DNA from 2 places in the Variovorax sp. GW531-E2 genome. Region 1 is predicted to be linked to the other one. Evidence: riboswitches for the same ligand, from Rfam matches in the RefSeq annotation. Region 1 holds a riboswitch; the other holds the start of a gene.
The links. A riboswitch is a leader RNA that binds a small molecule or an ion and turns the genes downstream of it on or off. The one in region 1 is predicted to bind cobalamin.

Region 1 (7,718 bases):
GTGGTGATGTACGTCGGCGTCATCGTCGCCACCATCCGGCTGGCGTTGCGCTGGGTGGTGTTGGGCCCGGTGCGCGAGCGCGTGCAGGCGCGTTACCCGGCGCTGCTGCAGTCACGGCCCGAGTCCTCGGGCTTGCTGGTCGGCGTGCGCGGATGGCTGGGGCCCTGGCTGGGCGCGAGCCTGGGGATGCTGCTGTGCCTGCTGGTGCCGGTGATCAACGGCGTGCTGCTGTTCCTGCTGCTCGCCTACCTCAACGTGCGCTTCCTGCTGGCGCCCGCGCTCGCCGGCATCGCGAACGGCGAGGAGCGCATGCAGGTCGTGCGTCGCCAGCGCGGTGCGATGGTGGCGTTCGGCGTTCTGATCCTGCTGCTGGCGCTCGTGCCGGTGGTGAATCTACTGCTGCCCGCCTTGCTGGGCGCAGGCACCTGCCACCTCGGCTGCCGAGGTATGGAGGCACAGCGCCGGGCTGACACCGACGCCTTGACCGACGCTTCGGCCAGCGCTCAAAGGTCCTCGATCACCAGCGTGCGATAACGCTCGGCGATCGAGTAGGGCACGGTACGCACCAGTTCCATCACGCGCTCGGCGATGGCGCCGTCCTTGGTGCGGATCAGCAGGCCCGTGTGGCCTTCGTGGGCCAGCTGGATGAAGGCGCGCACCGTGTCGCCGTCGGTGCCGGCGGAGGGCAGGGGGCTGTGCGAGGCATGCACGGTCGGCGCGATTTCCGCCAGGACGGTTTCGGCCGGTATCAGGTAGACCTCGTCGCCGCTCACGATGCCTTTCGCGATCAGCCCGTGGCCGATGCGGCTGGCGTCTTCGACGCTCGGAAACATCACCAGGGAGTAACCGGTCGGGTAGAACGCGCCACCGAAGGCGGCGCGCATGTTGGGTTCAAGCGTGAAATGTTTCATGCTGACTCCTTGTTCTGATGCAACTCCCCACCCCTAACATTAGGCCGCGCGGCGTCCATGCACTGTAGGAGAAGCCCTAGTACTGACAACCGCGCCAGCCCCTTGCCCGTTCAAAGGCGGGTTCATTCCCTGTTTCATTTCTGACCGTCATGCCTTCGCCGAGAGACATCGCACTCACCGTCCACGAACTGGAAGAAGGGGAGTTCTACTGGGTGCTGATGGAGGCCGTGGACGGCTCGCCCGGCGACTCCACCCATGTGTACGTGCCGCTCGAAGCCGCCCACGAGCCCTACGCCACGTATTCGAACGCGCTGGTGGCCGGCGTGGCGGTGCTGCGGCGGCTGTTCGGGCCCGACGGCAAACCCGTCTGACGGGGCCCGCAAGGGCGCCGCCGCAGGGCGCTCCCTATAATCCCGGCGGTTGGAAACATTGGTTCACACCGGTGTCGTCCAACACCCCACGGTTCGAAGGTGCCCTGCACGACCAGTCACAGGATTGGCGGCGGGGTTAAACGGGAAGCAGGTGCGAGGCGTCGTTTTTTCGAACGACCCTTCCATTCCTGCGCTGCCCCCGCAACGGTCAGCGGACATCGACACCCTCAGGCCCCGGCGATCTTTCGCTGGGGCAGCCACTGCGCTTCGGCGTGGGAAGGCGAGGGCTTCGGCGCCGAGGTGCATGCATTGCACCCCGACGCACTCCGCGAGCCCGGATACCGGCCTTCGCAACCGCCTTCGGATGCTGCGGGAGTGCGTGTCCGGGCCTGCCGCTTTTCCCTCGCGCGAAACGGCACCGCCCCTCGTCTCTTCTCCCTTGGCGTCCGCGATCGGTCAGGAGCCTGCGGGGACGCAGGCTGGAGGAGAAGTCGGATGAATCGCATTGCATCGCCGCCGCGCGATCGCTCGGGCCCGCCCCTGCAACGGGCGCGCCTTTCGGGTCTTTCAGGTCTTTCGCTGGGGCTTGGCCTCGCTTGCGGGCCCGCCCTGGCCCAATCGGGCGACACAACCGGTCGCCCCAGCCTCACGCCCGTGCAGGTCGAAGCCAGCCGCCACACGCCGCTGGCCCTGGACGAACCCACGCAGACCGGCAGCCGCCTGGGCCTCACGCCACTCGAAACGCCGGCCAGCATCGAGGTGCTCACCGGCGACGCGATCCGCGCGCGCGGCGACGTGTCGGTGGTCGAGGCCGCGAGCCGCGCCACCGGCATCACGGGCTCGCCCGCGCCGGGCAATGGCGGCTCGTCGCTGTCGGCGCGCGGCTTCAACGGCCACGGCTCGGTGATGCAGTTGTACGACGGCACGCGCCTGTATGTGGGCGCGGGCACCGTCACCTTCCCGTTCGACACCTGGTCGACCGACCGCATCGAGGTGCTGCGCGGCGCCGCCTCGGTGATGTTCGGCGAGGGCGCCATCGGCGGCGCGATCAACGTGGTGCCCAAGAAGCCCACGCGCGGCCCGATCCGCAACGAGGCGCTCGTGAGCGGGGGCTCCGACGCCACGCGCCAGGTCGCCTTCGGCAGCGGCGGGGCGATCAACGACATGCTGTCGTACCGCTTCGACATCAGCCACCGCAGGACCGACGGCTTCATGCGGCGCGGCGAGGCCGAGAGCCTGGCGGTGGGCGGCGCGGTGCGGCTCGATGTGTCGCCGCGGCTGCAGTTCACGCTCTCGCACGACGAGGGCCGCCAGACGCCGCAGCGCTACTTCGGCGTGCCGCTCATCAACGGCCGCGTGAGCAGCCTGAACCGCGAACAGAACTACAACCTCGACGACGCCGAGGTCAAGTACCGCGACCGCTGGACCCGCCTCGATGCGCAGTGGACGCCCAACGACGCCGTCACCGTGCGCAACCAGCTCTATCGCCTGGACAGCAAGCGCCACTGGCGCGACAGCGAAACCTACACCTACAGCGCCACCACGAACCGCGTGACGCGCGGCGACTACCTGGAGATCGGCCACGACCAGGAACAGATCGGCAACCGCACCGACGCCACCTTCAAGCACGCGCTGTTCGGCCTGAAGAACCAGGTGCTGGTGGGCTTCGATGTGAACCGCATCGACTTCCTGAATTCGAGCGACACGCCCTACGGCGGGCGCTCGGTGGTCGATGCCTTCGTCTTCAACCCCGGCACCTACGCTTCGCCCACTCCCTACCTGCCGCGCTACAAGACCAAGACCCGCACCTACGCCTTCTTCGCCGAAGATAAGCTGGCCTTCAACGAGCACTGGTCGGTGGTCGGCAGCCTGCGCTGGGACCACGCGAAGATCGTGCGCACCGATCCGCAGAACCGCGCCCCGCGCCTGGACAAGACCTTCGAGTACGCCACGGGCCGCCTGGGCGTGGTCTACGCGCCCGACGCCGCGCAGTCGTTCTATGCGCAGGTGGCGCGCGCAGCCGATCCGCTCACCGGGCTCATCAGCACCTCGACCACGCAGGTGCCGTTCGAGCTCAGCGTCGGCAAGCAGGTCGAGGTGGGCTACAAGCGCCAGCTGGCCGAGGGCCGTGGCGCGTGGAGCGTGGCCGCCTACCGCATCGAGAAGACCAAGCTGCTGTCGCGCGACGCGAACGACCCGACCGTCGTGCAGCAGATCGGCAAGCAGTCGTCCGAAGGCATCGAGGCCACGCTCGACCTCGCGCTGACCTCCACGCTGCGCCTCGAAGCCAACGCCGCGCGGCTGCGTGCGCGCTACGACGACTTCAACGAGGCGGTCGGCAAGTCGCTGGTCTCGCGCGCGGGCAACACGCCGGCCGGCGTGCCCCAGGTGGCGGCCAACCTGTGGCTGCACTGGCGCTTCCTGCCGCAGTGGGAGGCCGAGTTGGGCGTGCGCCACGTCGGCGCGCGGCAGGTCGATGCGGCCAACACGCGCCGCATCGGCTCCTACACCGTGGCCGACGCGGGCGTGAGCTGGCAGGCGAACCCGTCGCTCAAGCTCGCGCTGCGCGCCTACAACCTGGCCGACCGCAGGTACCCGGTCTCGTTCTCGAACGGCGGTAACCAGTGGCTGCTGGGCCGTCCGCGCTCGTTCGAGCTGTCGGCGTTCGTGACCTTCTGAGCATGGCCGCATGAGCACCGCATGGCAACGTACATGGCCCCCGCTGCGGCGGGCGCTGTACTGGACGCACCGATGGCTGGGCATCGGCGGCTGCCTGCTGTTCGTCATGTGGTTCGTCTCGGGCGTGGTCATGATGTACGTGGGGTACCCGAACCTCACGGACGAAGAGCGGCTCGCGGGGCTCGCCCCGGTGCGCTTCGAACAGGCGGTGGTCGCGCCGTCTGCCGCGCTCGACGCGCTGCCGCAAGCGGTGCGCACGCAGCCGCCCCGGCGCATGGCGCTGGAGATGCAGGCTGGCGCCGACGCGCAGCCCGTGTGGCGCATCGTCGATGCGCGCGGCGGGCGGCATGCCGTGTCCGCGCGCGATGGCCGTGTGCTCGGACCGGTCGATGCGGCGCAGGCCGAGGCCATCGCCCGCGACTTTGCCGCACAGCCCGGCGCACGCTGGGCCGAGACGCTGGAGCGCGACCAGTGGACCGTGCCGCAGGGCCTGAACCCGCTGCGCCCGCTGCACCGCATCGAAGTCGGCGACGCGGCGGGCACCGAGCTGTACGTGTCCTCGCGCACCGGCGAGGTGGTGCGCGACACCACGCGCGCCGAGCGCTTCTGGAACTGGCTGGGCGCCGTGCCGCATTGGATCTACTTCACGCCGCTGCGCGCCGACCCGCCGCTGTGGCACGACGTGGTCGTGTGGCTGTCGGCCGCCTGCATCGTCTCGGCCGTGACGGGCATCGTCATCGGCATCCTGCGCATCCGGCTGCGGCGGCGTTTTCGCAGCGGCGCGGTCACGCCGTACACCGGCTGGATGGCCTGGCACCACATCGCCGGCCTCATCGGCGGCTTCTTCGTGCTGACCTGGATCGTGAGCGGCTGGCTCTCGATGAACCCCAACGGCTGGTTCCAGCGCGCGCCGGCCGATGCGGCCGCGATGGCGCGCTACACGGGCACCGGCGCATCGCCGTTCCCCTGGCCACCGGCCGTGGTGCCGGCAGGCGAGGGCGCTGCCGCACCGCGTGAGGCGCTGCTGATGGGGTTCGACGGCAAGCCGCTGCTGCAGCTGCGCGACGCGCAGGCCCGCGTGCGCGTGGTGGATGCGGCCAGTGGCGCACCGGCTTCCATCGCCCGCGACGACATCGAACGCGCCGCCGCACGCCTGCGCCTCGGCGCCACCATCACACAGGCTACGCTGCAGACGCACGAAGACTTCCACTGGTACGGCCACCACCGCACGCGCGTGCTGCCCGTGTGGCGGCTCGAGTTCGACGACGCCGCGCGCAGCTGGCTCTACATCGACCCGACGAGCGGCCAGGTGGCCGGCAGCAACGACCGCAACGCGCGGTTGCGCCGCTGGCTCTTCAACGCCGCGCACAGCCTCGACTTTCCCTGGCTCATCCAGTACCGGCCGGCCTGGGACCTGGTGATGTGGTTCCTGTCGGTCATCGGCGTTGTCGCTTCGGCGAGCGGCGTGGTGATCGGCTGGCGGCGGCTGCGGCGCAAGCCACAGCCTTCGCCTGTTCAGCGGGGGCTGCAAGGCTCCCGGGTTTCATGACGGGGACTTGCGCAAGCCAGTCCATCCCCCAACAATCAACTTTCGCACTTCGGTGCATTTCAGGAGGTGCGCGATGCACATCGAACCCGGACTCGTCGACGGATCCAAGATCTTTCTCAGCTATGCCACGGGGGCGGCTGCACTGGCTTACACAGGCAAGGTCGCCTTCGACACCTTGCTGAAGGACGGCCCCGTGGGCCTGTTGCTGCGCTCCGCCTTCACGATCATGCTCGTGTTCTGTTTCTTCGAGGTGTTCCCGCACCATCCCGTGGGCGTGTCCGAGGTGCACCTGATCCTGGGCACCACGCTGATGCTGCTCTTCGGGCTTGCGCCCGCGGCCATCGGCCTGGCCGGCGGCTTGCTCATCCAGAGCCTGTTCTTCGCACCGCCTGACCTGCCGCAGTACGGCATGAACGTCACGACCTTGCTGGTGCCGCTGTTCGCGACCGCCGCGCTGGCGCGCCGCATCATTCCCGCGAACATGGCCTACGTGGACATCAGCTACCAGCAGGCCTTCAAGCTGTCGGTGGCCTACCAGGGCGGCATCGTGGTGTGGGTCGGCTTCTGGGCGCTCTACGGTCGCGGCACGGGTCTGGAAAACCTCGGCCAGATCGCCAGCTTCGGCGCGGCCTACATGACCGTCGTGCTGGTCGAGCCGCTGGTCGACCTGGGCGTGCTGGCCGCGGCCAAGGCCTGGCGCCGCCTGCAGGGCACGGCCCTGGTCGAGCGCCGCCTGTACAGCGCCGTCTGATTCGCGCCGGCTGCCCCTCGTTGAAGAGGGCGTGCCGTTCGCCGGCGCGTGCGCCACGCACGCGCCGCGCGCCCGATTCCCCGTGCGCCTTGCGCGCCTGAAAGCATCCATTCCATGACACAAAGCAACGCCAAGATCCCCGTCACCATCGTCACGGGCTTCCTCGGCAGCGGCAAGACCACGCTGCTGCGCCACATCCTCGGCAATGCCGAGGGCCGCCGCATCGCGGTGGTGGTCAACGAGTTCGGCGAACTCGGCATCGACGGCGACATCCTGCGCGGTTGCGGCATCGGCTGCGACGACGAAGGCAACGAGCGCGAAGGCGCGCTGTACGAACTGGCCAACGGCTGCGTCTGCTGCACCGTGCAGGAAGAGTTCCTGCCCGTGATGCTGCAGCTGGCCGAGCGCCGCGACCAGATCGACGCCGTGCTCATCGAGACCTCGGGCCTGGCGCTGCCCAAGCCGCTGGTGCAGGCCTTCCAGTGGCCCGACATCGCGAACATCTTCACCGTCGATTCGGTGGTCACCGTGGTCGACGGCCCCGCTGCTGCCTCGGGCCAGTTCGCGGCGAACCCCGCGCAGGTCGACGTGCAGCGCCGCGCCGACCCCAACCTGGACCATGAATCGCCGCTGCACGAGCTGTTCGAAGACCAGCTCTCGGCCGCCGACCTCGTGGTGCTCAACAAGACCGACCTCATGGACGCCGCCGCGCGCGCGCAGGTCGAGGCACTGGTGCGCGAAGAGCTGCCGCCCGAGGTGAAGATCGTCGGCGCCATCGAAGGCAAGCTGCCGCTCGCGCTGCTGCTGGGCCAGGGCCGCGCCGCCGAAAGCACCATCCACCTGCGCGAGAGCCACCACGACCACGAGGAAGACCACGACCACGACGAGTTCGACTCGCTCGTGATCGAGCTGCCTCCCGTGGACCGCGACGGTCTCATCGCCGTGCTGACCGCGCTGGTCGAACAGCACACCATCTACCGCGTGAAGGGCTTCGTCGCCGTGCCGCACAAGCCGATGCGCCTGCTGGTGCAGGGCGTGGGCCGCCGCTTCGACCACCACTTCGACCGCCGCTGGCGCGATGGCGAGGCGCAGCGCACGCGGCTCGTGTTCATCGGTGAAGACCTGGACGAAGGCGCGCTGCGCAAGGCACTGGAAGGCGTGGCGGCCGTTCCCGCCTGACCGCATGCACCTGCTGAGCACCCAGCCCGGCCGCTTCGTCGAGGACGACCCGAGCGTCGTCACCCGGCTCGACCAGACGCCCGGCGACATCGTGGTGCTCAGCTCGGCCGACACCACGCTCGCGCTGCTTGCCGCCGCGCGCACGGCGCTGGCGGTCACCGACCCCGGCTACCCCTCGTTGCGGCTGGCCAACCTCATGCACCTGCGCCAGCCTGCGTCGCTCGACCTGTACGTCGACGAGGTGCTGCGGCATGCGCGCGTGGTGGTGGTCGATCACC
Region 2 (7,718 bases), on a different contig from region 1:
GCTGCTGGGCATGATCCGCACGCTGCGCGAGGACTTCGACGCGCTGCAGCCGGCCTCGGCGCTGGCGGTGGCCCATGGCGTGCAGAACATCCTCGTGGCCGGCCTGCAGACGTTGCCTGCGGCGCACGCACCGGCGCTCAGCAAGCTCACGGCGTACCACCTCGCGCGCGTGAAGCAGCGCATCGACGAGCAGCTGGCCGATCCGACGCTGTCGGTGGGCACGCTGGCGGCGCAGCTGGGCATGTCGGTGAGCCACATCCACCGCGTGTTCAAGAGCGAGCCGCTGACGCCCTCGCAGTACATCTGGGAGCGCCGACTCGACGCATGCAGCCGCGACCTGCTGGAGCCGCGCTTGGCAGGGCGGCCCGTGGGGGAGATCGCGTACGGGAGGGGGTTCAACGACGCGGCGCATTTCAGCCGCGCGTTTCGCGAGCGCTTCGGATGTTCGCCGCGCGAATGGCGGCAGCAGCGCTCGCCGCAATGACCGCGGCCCCGGCGCAGCGGCCGTCGCCGGGGTGACCGGGGCTGCTTACTGAACCAGCAGCACCGAGATGTCGGTTTCGGCCACGACCTTGGTCGCGACCGAGCCCATCAGCGCGCGGCCCAGGATGCCGTGGCCGTGCGTGCCCAGCACGATCAGCTCGGCCTTCGATTCGGTGGCCGACTTGAGGATTTCCTCGGCCGCGTGGCCGTGGCGCGCGTCGGCGGTGAAGTTGGCCACGCCTTTCTCGGCGAACCAGGCCTTCACCGGGTCGAGCACCTTGGCGTTTTCCTCGGCGTAGTACTCGGTGACGATTTCCTTGCTCAGGTGGCGCGCCACGTGGCCGGAGATGCCGGTGCAGACATTGACCACCACCAGCTCATGGCCGTCCACGAACATGGTGCGGTTGGCGAGCAGGTAATTGAGGGCCTTTTGCGTGTAGGCGCTGCCGTCGACTGCAATGAGGATTTTCATGGCTTTCCTTCTACGACTGTGAACAAGTGCCGCATAGGATGGCACAGGAAAGCCACGGGGTGTTTGATATGCCTCAGCCCCGCAGGCCCTTCCAGAGCATGTAGGCGGCCAGCAGGTAGAGGATGCTCGCGAACACGCGCTTGAGCTTCTTCACCGGCAGGCTGTGCGCGGCCCTGGCGCCCAGCGGCGCGGTGAACACGCTGCAGGCCGCGATCACCACGAGCGCGGGCAGCCAGATGTAGCCGAAGGCGCCGGCCGGCAGGCCCTGCACCGACTGCCCGCTGAGCACATAGCCCAGCACGTTGGCCACCGCAATGGGAAAGCCCAGCGCCGCACTGGTCGCCACCGCGTTGTGGATCGCCACGTTGCACCACGTCATGAACGGCACGCTGATGAAGCCGCCGCCCGCGCCCACCAGGCCCGAGATGAAGCCGATGGTGCCGCCCGCCGCGAGCTGGCCGCCGGTGCCGGGCATCTGGCGCGTGGGCTTGGGCTTCTTGTCGAGGAACATCTGCGTGGCCGAGAAGCCCACGAACAGCGCGAAGAAGATGGCCAGCGCCGTGCCCTTGAGCAGCGCGAACACGCCCAGGCTGCCCGCAAGGCTGCCGATGACGATGCCGGGGGCCAGGCGCTGCACGATGTCCCAGCGCACCGCGCCGCGCTTGTGGTGCGCGCGCACGCTGGACACCGACGTGAAGATGATCGTCGCCATCGAGGTCGCGATCGCCATCTTCACCGCCAGGTCGGCCGGCACGCCGCGCTGGCCCATGATGATCGTGATGAACGGCACCATCAGCATGCCGCCGCCGATGCCCAGCAGGCCGGCGAGGAAACCGGTGCCCAGGCCGAGCGCGGCGAGTTCGGCGATCAGGAGCGGGTCGAGCAGGGCAGCGAGGTTCACGGGAGGATGGGGAAAGAACGAGCGGCTGAAAAAGCAACGGCCCCGTGCGGTGAAGCAGGGGGCCGTGGCGGGAAAAGGTGTCTGCAGATGGTGTGCCGGACCCGCATCCTGAACCAGGGTTCAGGTGGGCGAGGGCAGCAGGACTTCGGGTTCATCTGACGCGAGATGATCACGCCCGTCAAGCGATGTACCAAGCCCGGCTCCGGAGAGCATTGGAACAAGGAAATATTAAGCCCGACACGTCTGCAGACAAAACGGATTTTACGCCCCGGATGTGCCGGGCCGCGTGCCCTCAGAGCAAATGTCCATCGCCTGCCAGGGCCTGATCGAGTCTCTGAATGAGCTGGGCGGCCTTCGGGTCGGTGTCGGTGGCGGTTTCTTCCGTGCTGCTGGCCGCGACGGGGGCCGGTGCGGCGGCAGCAGCGGCCTGCTGGGCCGCGAGATCGAAAGCCAGGTTCAGCGAGGCGAGCACGGCGATGCGGTCGCGTGCCTTCACCTTGCCTGCGTCGCGGATCTTGCACATGGCCGCGTCCACGCGGTCGACGGCCTCGCGCAGTTGCGCTTCGCCGCCGTCGGGACAGCCGAGCAAATAGCTCTGGCCCATGATCTGTACTTCAATCTGCTTCATGCGTGATGGGAATCTTCGGAAGGGGGTTCGGCCGGCAGCCGTTCGAGCAGGGCATCGAGGCGGGTGCGGGCCGCGGCGAGCCGCGACTTCAGGCCGTCGCGTTCACGCGTGAGCGCATCGACCTGTTCCTGCAGCAGCGCGTTGGTGCGCTGCACCTCTTCGTGACGCACGAGCAGGCGTTCCACACGCTCGGCGATCTGGTCGATGGGGCTGGAGGCGGGCATGGTTGGCGATTGTAGTTTCCCGGGAATTCGGAACATCCGGCGCACCGCGCGGGGCGCGCACCGGACGTGGCCGAGATTCTGGGGCCTGCGCCGCCTGCGATCAAACCCGGTGTGGTGCGTCCGCCCCGTGGGCCTAAAATCTCGCCCGTTGGTGCTCGCGGCGTGGTTCGCACGGCGCAGTTCAACGGGAAGCAGGAGTGGACGCCCCCCGGGGCCGAAGCCGCCTGCGCTGCCCCCGCAACGGTCAAGCAGACGACGCCGCAACGCGTCACCCCTTTCCATCCAGCCACTGGGCGCCCTGAAACAGGTGCCTGGGAAGGCGGCAAAGGGTCGATCTGCCAGCCCGGATACCGGCCAACAAGGCGGCTGCCGCATCGGCAGCCATGACGCCCATGGCGCCGGCGGGGAAGCCGGCCAGGGCATAGAAGTTCGTTCGGTTCACCCCATGATTTCCTGTGTTTCCCTCTTCAGCGGCCGCGCCAGCGTGCGCCGCAACCGTCCCGCGTGCCTGCCGCTGACGATCGCCCTGGCCTCGGCCTTCGGCGGCCTGGCCCTGGTGCCGCTGGCCGCGCAGGCGCAAGTTGCAGCGGCAGCACCTGGCACGCTCGACGAGACCGTCGTCACCGCCAACCGCACGCCGCAGGCGCTGTCGGACCTGGTGGGCGATGTCTCCATCGTCGACCGCAAGACCATCGAACGCAGCGGCGCCACCGGCGTGGCCGACGTGCTGGCGCGCCTGCCGGGCATGGAGATCTCGCGCAGCGGCGGCGTGGGCAACGCCACCAGCGTGTTCATCCGCGGCGCCGAATCGCGCTTCACTGCGGTCTACCTCGATGGCGTGCGCATCGATTCGCAATCGACCGGCGGCGCCGGTTGGGAAGGCATTCCGCTCGCGCAGATCGACCGCATCGAAGTGCTGCGCGGCCCGGCCGCCGCGGTGTACGGCTCGGACGCCGTGGGCGGCGTGATCCAGCTCTTCACCAAGCGCGGCGAGGAGGGCGTGTCGCCCTACGCCGGCATCGGCTTCGGCAGCCACGGCCTGCGCCGGATCGAAGGCGGCGTGAGCGGCAAGTCGGGCCTGCTCGACTACTCGTTCGGCGTGGCGCACGAGGAAAGCAAGGGCTTCAACATCCAGCCGATCGCCAAGCGCACGCCCTCGAAGGACGGCTTCACCAACCCCGACCGCGATGGCTACCGCAGCACCTCGGGCAACCTGAAGCTGGGTTTCCAGATCACGCCCGACCAGCGCATCGACGCCACCTTGCTCACCAGCAACACCGAGGCGGCCTACGACCCGTCGGTGAGCTTTCGCACCAGGCCGCCGATCACCTTCCGCAACGACGTGTCGACCAACGAACTGCGCACCGCCGGCCTGACCTGGTCGGCCAAGTGGAACGACATCTACAGCACCCGCCTGCAGGTGACCGATTCGCAGACCGTCTACAAGACCCAGCCCTCGTTCTATCGCACCGAGACCCGCCTGCGCGGCTACCTGTTCCAGAACGAATTCCGCTTCGGCGCGCACCTGGTGACCGCCACGCTCGAGCGCCGCGAGGACGCGCTCGAAAACGCGCCGACCACCTCGGCCAAGCTGTTCTCGCGCGACCGCTCGCAGAACGCCGCCGCATTGGGCTACGGCTACGTGAAGGGCCCGCACTCGCTGCAGCTGCACGTGCGCCACGACGACGACAGCGAGTTCGGCGGCAAGACCACCGGCAGCGCCGCCTACGGCTACGCGATCACGCCGAGCCTGCGCGCCACCGTGTCGGCCGGCACCGCGTTCCGCGCGCCCACGCTGTACCAGCGCTTCAGCGAGTACGGCCTGGCGAGCCTGCAGCCCGAATCGAGCCGCAACGTCGAACTGGGCCTGCAGTACACGGCCGGCGCCACGCAGGCCGGCATCGTGCTGTACCGCAACCGCGTGCAGAACCTGATCGTGTTCGACGGCAGCGCCAAGGGCTGCCAGTCGTCGTTCGGCTGCTACGCCAGCACGGCGCGCGCACGCTACCAGGGCGTGACGCTCACGGGCGGCCACCGCATCGGCGACGTCACGCTGCGCGCCTCGCTCGACTACCAGGACCCGCGCGACCTCGCCACCGACCACCTGCTGGCACGCCGCGCGCGGGCCCACGGCACGCTGGGCGCCGACTGGCGCATCGCCGGCTGGACGCTGGGCGCCGAGCTCCAAAGCTCGGGCAAGCGCTACGACGACGCGGCCAACACCGTCAAGCTCGGCGGCTACACGCTGCTCAACCTGTCGGCCAGCACGCAGATCACGCGCGACCTGAACCTGGTGGCGCGCGTGGACAATGTGGGCGACAAGGACTACCAGTTCGCACGGCTCTACGCCACCGGGGGCCGCACCGCGTACGTCGGACTCAAGTGGACTCCGCAGTAAACACCCGCCGCCCTTTGCCCGGCGCAGCCGTCACCTGCGCTGCGGTGCTCGTGGCCGCGCCGGCCTCGGGGCAGGGCAAGACCACGGTCGCGGCCGCGCTCGCGCGGCTGCACGTGCGCCAGGGCCGCCGCGTGCGGGCCTTCAAGTGCGGTCCCGACTTTCTCGATCCCCACTGGCTCGCGCTGGCCACCGGCGCGCCGGTGCATTCGCTCGACCTGTGGATGACCGGCGAAGCCGACTGCCGCGCGCGCCTGCATGCCGCAGCGAGCGAGGCCGACCTGGTGATCGTCGAAGGCGTGATGGGCCTGTTCGACGGTACGCCCAGCGCGGCCGAACTGGCCGAGCGCCTTGGCCTGCCGGTGCTGGCCGTGATCGACGCCCAGGCCATGACCGGCACCTTCGGCGCGCTGGCCTACGGCCTGCAGAACTTCCGACCGGGCCTGCCCTGGGCCGGCGTGCTCGCCAACCGCGTGGCCAGCGAGCGCCATGCCGACATGCTGAAAGACGCCTTGCGCGAGCCCGGCGACTGGCTCGGCGCCTTGCCGCGCAGCGCCGATTTCGCGCTGCCCGAACGCCACCTGGGGCTGGTCGGCGCCGCCGAACTCGGCGATGCGATGGTGCGGCTCGATGCCGCGGCCGACGTGCTGGCCGCCACGCCGCTGGGGCAGCGCACGCCCGGGCAGCTGCCGCAGGTGCGCTTCGAGCCCGCGCCGACGGCGCCCGTCGCGTCGCTGCTGGCCGGACGCACCATCGCCATCGCGCGCGACACGGCGTTCTCGTTCATCTACCCGGCCAATCTCGAGGTGCTCGAAGCCCTCGGCGCGCGGCTCGCGTTCTTCTCGCCGCTGGCCGACGAACCGCTGCCGCCCTGCGACGCCGCCTGGCTGCCCGGCGGCTATCCCGAGCTGCATGCGGCCGTGCTGTCGGCCAGCGACCGGTTGCGGCTCTCGCTCGCCAACCACGTCACGGCCGGCAAGCCGATCTGGGCCGAATGCGGCGGCATGATGGCGCTGTTCGACGAACTCGCCACGCGCGACGACGCCGAGCCGACCGACGTGCACCGCCTCTGGGGCGTGCTGCCGGGGCGGGCGGTGATGCAGAAGCGGCTGGCCGGCCTCGGCCCGCAGCAGCTCGACCTGGGCGCGCATGCTCTGCGCGGCCACACCTTCCACTACTCGCGCTGCGAGACGCCGCTCGCGCCCGCTGCGCGCACCGTCGGCACGCGCGGCGGCGAGGCGCTGTACGTGCACGGCCCCGTGCGCGCGAGCTACTTCCATGCGTGGTTCGCGTCCAGCCCGGAAGCGACCGCGCGGCTCTTCAGCGCCATGCCCCTCGAACTCGACAGCCACGCCGCACAGGCGCCCCCCGATGCCCTTCACTGAGCACGAATTCATCCTCGGCGGCCAGAAAAGCGGCAAGTCGCGCCGCGCCGAACAGCGCGCGGCCGACTGGCTGGCGTCCGGGCCCGCATCGCGCCGCGCGGTGCTGATCGCCACCGCACAGGCCCACGACGAAGAGATGCGCGAGCGCATCGCGCGCCACCAGGCCGACCGCGCCGAGCGCGTGCCCGGTCTGCAGACCCTCGAGGAGCCGATCGAGCTGGGCCGCGCCATCGTCACGCAGAGCGCGCCCGACACGCTCGTGGTGGTCGACTGCCTCACGCTGTGGCTCACCAACCTGCTGATGCCGCTGCGCACCGAAGGCGCCGCCGTGGTCACACGCACGCCCTCGGCGCACGCCACGCTGCTGCTCATTGCGCTGCGCGAGGCGCGCGGGCCGGTGGTGCTGGTCGGCAACGAGATCGGCCTGGGCGTGATCCCGCTGGGCCGCGAGACCCGTGCCTTCGTCGACGTGCTCGGCCGGCTGAACCAGGACGTGGCGGCCGCCTGCCACCGCGCGACGCTGATGGTCGCCGGCCTGCCGCTGACGCTGAAGGCGCCCGGCGCATGAGCTTCGATCGCATGAAGACCTGGTTGCGCGCGTCGCTGCTCGGGCTCGCCCTGGTGGTGGGCGCGCAGGCGGCGCAGGCCATCGATGTGGTCGACGAGCGCGGCGTCACCGTGCACCTGGCGCAGCCGCCGCAGCGCATCGTCTCGCTGCTGCCGTCGCTGACCGAAGGCGTCTGCGCGCTCGGCGCCTGCGACCGCCTGATCGGCGTCGACCGCTATTCCAACTCGCCCGCGCAGGTGCGCGCGCTGCCGCAGCTCGGCGGCGGGATCGACCCGAACGTCGAAGCCATCGTCGCGCTCAAGCCCGACGTGGTGCTGCTCGCCAGGTCGTCGCGTGTCACGCAGCGGCTCGAAGCGCTGGGCCTGAAGGTGATCGTGCTCGAACCCAGGAGCCACGCCGACGTGCGCCGCGTGCTGGGCGCGCTCGACCAGGTGCTCGGCACGCACGAGGCGCCCGCCGTGTGGCGCGCCATCGATGCGGCCGTGTCGGCCGCCGCCCAGTCGCTGCCGGCCAGCGCCAAGGGCCTGCGCGTGTACTTCGAGGTCAACACCGGCCCTTACGCGGCAGGCGACTCGTCCTTCATCGGCGAAACGCTCGCGCGGCTGGGCGTGAAGAACATCGTGCCGGCGTCGCTCGGCCCCTTTCCCAAGCTCAACCCCGAG

Region 2: another riboswitch for cobalamin. It lies ahead of AC07XP_RS11030 (TonB-dependent receptor domain-containing protein); the one in region 1 lies ahead of AC07XP_RS01170 (TonB-dependent receptor).

The regions. Positions count from the first base shown of each region.
Region 1 is NZ_JBWKXQ010000001.1:289,723-297,440, forward strand. It holds gene AC07XP_RS01155 (EI24 domain-containing protein) at 1-534, shown strand, start outside; gene AC07XP_RS01160 (hypothetical protein) at 504-911, opposite strand; gene AC07XP_RS01165 (hypothetical protein) at 1,061-1,282, shown strand; cobalamin riboswitch at 1,364-1,646, shown strand; gene AC07XP_RS01170 (TonB-dependent receptor) at 1,937-3,961, shown strand; gene AC07XP_RS01175 (PepSY domain-containing protein) at 3,972-5,510, shown strand; gene AC07XP_RS01180 (energy-coupling factor ABC transporter permease) at 5,584-6,261, shown strand; gene cobW (cobalamin biosynthesis protein CobW) at 6,376-7,440, shown strand; gene cobN (cobaltochelatase subunit CobN) at 7,445-7,718, shown strand, end outside.
Region 2 is NZ_JBWKXQ010000013.1:101,816-109,533, forward strand. It holds gene AC07XP_RS11005 (AraC-like ligand-binding domain-containing protein) at 1-484, shown strand, start outside; gene AC07XP_RS11010 (universal stress protein) at 530-955, opposite strand; gene AC07XP_RS11015 (sulfite exporter TauE/SafE family protein) at 1,029-1,856, opposite strand; gene AC07XP_RS11020 (cell division protein ZapA) at 2,149-2,484, opposite strand; gene AC07XP_RS11025 (hypothetical protein) at 2,481-2,708, opposite strand; cobalamin riboswitch at 2,842-3,081, shown strand; gene AC07XP_RS11030 (TonB-dependent receptor domain-containing protein) at 3,154-5,106, shown strand; gene AC07XP_RS11035 (cobyrinic acid a,c-diamide synthase CobB) at 5,091-6,488, shown strand; gene AC07XP_RS11040 (bifunctional adenosylcobinamide kinase/adenosylcobinamide-phosphate guanylyltransferase) at 6,475-7,056, shown strand; gene AC07XP_RS11045 (ABC transporter substrate-binding protein) at 7,068-7,718, shown strand, end outside.